2 linked regions of the Neorhizobium galegae genome follow. The protein of the gene in region 1 interacts with the protein of each later gene in a pairwise test. Links are inferred from orthologs where the notes say so. Each region holds a gene or a part of one and is shown in the gene's direction. Other genes may lie near its edges. The genes, in order: def and LZK81_RS22745.

Region 1 (3,171 bases):
AGTTTGTCGGTGGAGGTGAGGATCTGTTCGACATCCTTCTGCGCCGCGAAGAAATGCGCTTGAAGTTTGCGGGTGCGGTCGTCGAGGCGGGAAAGATCCTCGATCAGCAGAGCCACTTCGCCCTGGATGAGATGTGCCTGCTCGCGCATGCGCTGGTCCTTCAGCACGGCCTGGATGACCTGGATGGACAGCATCAGGAGAGAAGGCGAGACAATGACGATCCGGGAACGTTGCGCTTTCTGGACAGTGCTTTCGAAATGCTCGTGGATCTCCGCGAAGATCGATTCCGACGGCACGAAAAGGAAAGCCATTTCCTGCGTTTCGCCCGGGATCAGGTACTTTTCCGAGACAGCGCGGATGTGAACCTCGAGGTCGCGCTTGAAGGCCTGGGCGGCGGCCCGTCTGGCCTCGGGTGCCGCGGCCTCGCGAAATGCGTTCCAGGCTTCCAGCGGAAATTTGGCATCGATCACCAAAGGCGGAGCGCCGTTCGGCATCCTGATCGTGCAGTCCGGCCGGGTCCCGTTCGAAAGCGTGGTCTGGAAGCCGTAGGCCCCCATCGGCAATCCGTCGGCAATGATCGCTTCCATTCGGCCCTGGCCGAAGGCGCCGCGTGTCTGCTTGTTCGACAGGATCGCCTGCAGGCCGACGACGTCCTTTGCCAGGGTTTGAATATTGTTCTGGGCGGCGTCGATCACTGCCAGCCGTTCCTGCAGCCGCTGCAGGTTCTCGTGCGTCGACTTGGTCTGTTCGGTGATCGTCGCGCCGATCCGGTGCGTCATGCCGTCGAGCCGCTGGCTGACCGACTGGTTCAGTTCCGATTGCCGCGTCGAAAGAGTCTCCGCCATTGCTGACAGCCGTCCCTGCATCTCGCTTTGCGCTCTCAGAAGTTCGGAAAGCCGGGCCTCGCCTTCCATCGCCCGCAACGTCGCATCTTCCTGCCGCCGAAGCGATGCCCGGCGGACCAGAAACAGCCATAACAGCAGCAATGCCGCTCCACACATTCCCGCCAACACGACAGGGCGCGGATCGTCGAAGAAACGGGAAAGGCTGGCAACGAGATTATTCATGGCGGGAAACTAACAGAATTTTGCCGCTTGAAAAGATCAAAACGTGAACATTTCGCTTCCTCCGGTCGTAATTTCTATTCCTTCGGAAAAAAAGATGGGTTATGGGAAGCCATGACGATCAAGCCTCTGATTATTCTGCCTGACCCGATCCTGCGTCAGCTTTCCAAGCCGATAGAGCGTGTTGACGCCGAGCTTCTGACGCTCGCCGACGACATGCTGGAGACCATGTATGACGCGCCGGGCATCGGCCTTGCTGCGATCCAGATCGGCGTGCCGCGCCGCTTGCTCGTCGTCGACATCGCACGTGAGGGTGAGGAAAAGCAGCCGCAGGTCTTCATCAATCCGGAGATCGTCAAATCCTCCGACGAGAGCTCCCTATACGAAGAGGGCTGCCTTTCCATTCCGGAATATTATGCCGAGGTGGAACGGCCGGCGACCGTCAGCGTCAAGCATCTCGGCCGCGACGGCAAGGAATATGTGGTAGAGGCCGATGGTCTGCTGGCCACCTGCCTGCAGCATGAGATCGATCACCTGAATGGCGTGCTTTTCATCGACCATATCTCCCGCCTGAAGCGTGAGATGGTGATCAAGAAATTCACCAAGGCTGCCAAGTCCAAGGTGGTCTGAACCGTCGCTCAGGCGATCCGGGTTAAGAAGGCGCGGTCTCTTGAGACGCGGAACGTCCATGTCTCTTCGCATCATCTTCATGGGAACCCCGGAATTTTCCGTGCCGACGCTCCAGAGCCTTAAGCATGGGGGCCACGAGATCGTCGCGGTCTACACCCAGCCGCCGCGCCCGGGTGGCCGCCGCGGGCTCGATCTGGTGAAGTCGCCGGTGCATCAGGCCGCCGAACTGCTGGGCATTCCCGTTTTGACGCCGGTGAATTTCAAGGATCCCGAGGAGCGCGAAAAATTCCGCGAGCTCAAGGCGGATGTTGCCGTCGTCGTCGCCTACGGCCTGCTGCTGCCGGAAGCGATCCTGACCGGAACGCATCTCGGCTGCTACAACGGCCACGCCTCGCTCCTCCCGCGCTGGCGCGGTGCCGCGCCTATCCAGCGAGCGATCATGGCAGGGGACAAGAAGACCGGCATGATGGTCATGCAGATGGAAAAGGGCCTCGATACCGGCCCCGTTGCGCTGACGAGAGAAGTGGAAATCGGCGAGGACATGACGGCGGGCGAACTGCACGACAAGCTGATGCTGGTCGGTGCCCGTGCCATGGTCGAGGCGATGGAAAAACTCGAAGCCAATGACCTGCCGCTGACGCCGCAATCGCCGGAAGGCGTGCTTTATGCCGCCAAGATCGACAAGGGCGAGACGCGCATCGATTTTTCAAAACCCGCAGATGATGTGCATAACCACATCCGCGGTCTGTCGCCTTTCCCGGGCGCATGGTTCGAGGCGGAAATCAACGGCAGGCTGGAGCGTGTGAAGGTTCTTCTGTCGGAAATCGGCGAAGGGCAGGGCGAACCCGGAACGGTTCTGGACGACGCACTGACCATTGCCTGCGGCGCGGGTGCGGTGCGGCTCCTCAAACTGCAGAAGGCCGGGGCGAAGCCTCTGGCGGCGGCAGAGTTCCTGCGCGGCACGCCGCTTGGGCCTGGCATGAGGCTCTCCTGATGCCGCGATTCCGCATGGCCGTCGAATATGACGGCACGCCCTATGTCGGCTGGCAGAAGCAGAAGAATGGCCACTCGGTACAGTCGGCGCTTGAAAATGCCATCCTGTCGTTGACCAAGGAGAGCGTCGTGGTCAAGGGCGCCGGCCGCACCGATTCCGGCGTTCATGCGCGCGGGCAGGTGGTGCATGTCGATCTCACGCGGTCGTGGCAGCCACACCGGCTGCGCGACGCGCTGAACGCCTATCTGGGCATGGCCAGGGAGAAAGTCGCCATCGTGAGCGTGCAGCTCGTCGATGATACGTTCGACGCCCGCTTTTCGGCTGTCCGGCGATATTATCTCTACCGTATCATTTCACGGGCCGGCCCGCTGGCGCTGGATGCGAAGCGCGCCTGGTGGGTCACCAAGGATCTGGATCATGAGGTCATGCATGCCGCCGCCCAGACGCTGGTCGGGAAGCACGATTTCACGACCTTTCGTTCGG
Region 2 (3,203 bases), 4.1 Mb from region 1 along the record:
CCAGGCCTTGAGCCATGCGCAGCGCCACGAGAATGATGGGTGCAGCAACACCAATCTGGTCATAGCTTGGCAGAAGACCGACCGCGAAGGTCGACAGACCCATGATCAGGATGGTGAGAAGGAAGGTGTATTTGCGGCCGACGAGATCGCCGAGCCGACCGAAAACCAGCGCGCCGAAGGGGCGGACAAGGAAGCCGGCGGCAAAGGTCAGCAGGGCGAAGATCGCCTGCGTTGCCGGCGGGAACTGAGAGAAGAACTGCTTGCCGATGATCGCAGCCAGCGTTCCGTACAAATAGAAATCATACCATTCGAAGACGGTGCCGAGCGAGGAGGCGATAATCACCTTCCGCTCCTCGGCCGTCATCGGCTTGGTTCTGGTGTCAATCGCAGTTGCGACATTTGCCATTGTCGTCCTCCCTTAAGATGAAACTCGCGTGCCGGCTCCGAGCCCGTTCCCTCCAGGGCATGGATATGGCGACGCATTGTCGCAGATTGACAGAATTCAAGGGCTAAGGAGAGCGATGCTTTGGGATTATGACTTTCGTCTAATATCGCGCCTGCCGTGCACAGCGGATGCTGCGGCGCGGCATAAGGGCAATGCGGCGCATCACCTGCGTCAGCCGTCGCTTGACTCGTTGCGAAAATCTTTTAAACAACTCCGCGAACGGGAAGACACCCACATGCGCGCCTGCGAATTCCATATCGCTGCCTTAGCACTGCCGGCCATCCAGGCTGCGCAGCGGGCGTGTTTTGCCGCTTTCTCCAAAACCAAGGCCAAAACGACGACGAAAACCGTCTGACGTCTCTGGCCGCCGCTCTCTCCCCGGATGGCCGGGGACAAGGAATTCCGCGAGTTGATCGCGGCTTCCCCCTCACCAAATCGAGGAGAGACAGAAAGAGAGCAAAAAATGGGTTTCAAGATCGCAGTCGCCGGTGCAACCGGCAATGTCGGCAGGGAAATGCTGTCGATCCTTTCCGAGCGCGGCTTCCCGGTCGACGAAGTCGTGGCGCTGGCATCCGCCCGTAGCCAGGGAACCGAAGTTTCGTTCGGCGACCGGACGCTGAAGGTTTCCAACCTGGAAAACTACGATTTTTCCGACACCGATATCTGCCTAATGTCGGCAGGAGGCGAGGTTTCCAAGAAGTGGTCGCCAAAGATCGGCGCCCAGGGCTGCGTCGTCATCGACAACTCGTCCGCCTGGCGTTACGATCAGGACGTTCCGCTGATCGTTCCGGAAGTGAACCCCGATGCGATCTCCGGCTTTACCAAGCGCAACATCATCGCCAATCCGAATTGCTCGACCGCCCAGCTCGTCGTTGCCCTGAAGCCGCTGCACGACTTCGCCAAGATCAAGCGCGTCGTCGTCTCGACCTACCAGTCGGTCTCCGGCGCAGGCAAGGAAGGCATGGACGAGCTCTTCACCCAGACCCGCGCCGTCTTCGTCGCTGATCCGGTCGAATCCAAGAAGTTCACCAAGCGCATCGCCTTCAACGTCATCCCACATATCGATAGCTTCATGGAAGACGGGTATACGAAGGAAGAGTGGAAGGTTCTCGCCGAAACCAAGAAGATGCTCGACCCGAAGATCAAGGTGACCTGCACCGCCGTGCGCGTTCCGGTCTTCATCGGCCATTCGGAATCGGTCAATATCGAGTTCGAAAACGAGATCACCGCGGACCAGGCCCGCGATATCCTGCGCGAAGCTCCGGGCTGCCTCGTCATCGACAAGCATGAAAACGGCGGCTACATGACGCCTTACGAATGCGCCGGTGAGGATGCCACCTACATTTCCCGTATCCGCGAGGATGCGACGGTGGAAAACGGCCTCAATATCTGGGTCGTTTCCGACAACCTGCGCAAGGGTGCCGCGCTCAACGCCATCCAGATCGCCGAATTGCTCGTTAATCGCGGCCTGATCAAGCCGCGCAAGGCTGCTGCCTGATAAATAATAAATTTATTAAGCATGTTCCGATAGAAACCCCGTCAGAAATGGCGGGGTTTTTCTTTCGAATCACCCATATCACGAACTATTCATGAACGGGTGAGTTGCGATTGTCTGCAACCGCCGCCATAAGGCCGAAACAATGCACATTATCCGGACGCTTCAGACTTAAGCGATCCGGCTCTCGGGACGGGTTTGACCGCATGAAGAAGATTTTGCTGGCAGGATTGATCGCAACCGGTTTCATGACCGCTAGTCCGGCGCTTGCCGCGCTCCAATGCGGCAACGATTCATCCGGCTTCGCCCGCTGGGTCGAAGAGTTCAAGCGGGTTGCACCTTCGAGCGGCGTCAACCCTTCCGTCGTCGAAAAGGCTTTCTCGAACGTCTCCTACAATCGCCCGACCATCAGCGCCGATCGCGGCCAGAAGAGCTTCAAGCTTTCCTTCGACGAATTTATGAAGAAACGCGGCGGGGCTGCCATCATCTCCCGCGGCAAGGGCATGAAATCCGGCAACGCTTCGCTGTTTGCACAGATCGAACGCCGCTACGGCGTGCCGGCCGGCCCGATCATCGCCATCTGGGGCATGGAAACCGGTTTCGGCAGCTTCATGGGTGATCAGCACACGCTTTCCGCCGTCGCGACGCTCGCTTACGATTGCCGCCGCTCCGCCTATTTCACCGAGCAGCTCTACGCGGCCCTTCAGCTCGTCGGCCGAGGCGATCTGAGCATCACCGCCCGCGGCGCTGCCCATGGCGAGATCGGCCAGACCCAGTTCCTGCCGCTGAACGTCGTCCGCTACGGCGCGGATGGCGACGGCGACGGCCATATCGACATGGTCCGCTCGCGTGCCGATGCGCTTGCCTCGACCGCGAATTTCCTGAAAGGACACGGCTGGAGGCCGGGTGCCGGTTACCAGCCGGGTCAGCCGAACTTCGTCGCCATCCAGGGCTGGAACGCTGCAACCGTCTATCAGCAGGCGATCGCCTATATGGGCGCGCAGATCGACGGCCAGTAAGCCTGGTTTATCGTAAATCAGGCCGACGCCTGTTCGGCCTGCTCCGGCGGTTCGGTGAGGTCCGGGCGGACGAAATCGCCCTTGCTGTCCATGATCCAGAGTTCGCCGGTCGAAATGTCGAACCAGGCGCCGTGAATGCCGAGTTTCCCTTCTTCGCCGAGTTTGCGAACAAAGGGAAACGTCTGCAGATTGGCGATAGAATTGCGGATCGAGACCCGCTCCAGCGCCGTCTGGCGTTCGGCCT

Evidence for each region.
Region 2: the proteins of def (region 1) and LZK81_RS22745 interact in binary tests that used the Escherichia coli proteins (3 or more experiments, as listed by UniProt). The link is inferred for Neorhizobium galegae from one-to-one orthologs.

Annotation. Positions count from the first base shown.
Region 1 is NZ_CP090095.1:588,059-591,229, forward strand. The notes cover bases 85-2,936. They hold def (peptide deformylase), read left to right. Parts: upstream 85-1,178; coding sequence 1,179-1,694; downstream 1,695-2,936. Other genes in these bases: LZK81_RS02880 (DNA recombination protein RmuC), read right to left, coding at 85-1,067; fmt (methionyl-tRNA formyltransferase), read left to right, coding at 1,753-2,688; truA (tRNA pseudouridine(38-40) synthase TruA), read left to right, coding at 2,688-2,936. Also shown: more of LZK81_RS02880, read right to left, coding at 1-84; more of truA, read left to right, coding at 2,937-3,171. UniProt on the Escherichia coli protein: Removes the formyl group from the N-terminal Met of newly synthesized proteins. Requires at least a dipeptide for an efficient rate of reaction. N-terminal L-methionine is a prerequisite for activity but the enzyme has broad specificity at other positions.
Region 2 is NZ_CP090095.1:4,638,943-4,642,145, forward strand. Bases 42-2,925 are described here. They hold LZK81_RS22745 (aspartate-semialdehyde dehydrogenase), read left to right. Parts: upstream 42-908; coding sequence 909-1,943; downstream 1,944-2,925. Other genes in these bases: LZK81_RS22735 (MFS transporter), read right to left, coding at 42-406; LZK81_RS22740 (hypothetical protein), read left to right, coding at 522-800; LZK81_RS22750 (lytic murein transglycosylase), read left to right, coding at 2,147-2,925. Also shown: more of LZK81_RS22735, read right to left, coding at 1-41; more of LZK81_RS22750, read left to right, coding at 2,926-2,959; LZK81_RS22755 (carbonic anhydrase), read right to left, coding at 2,977-3,203.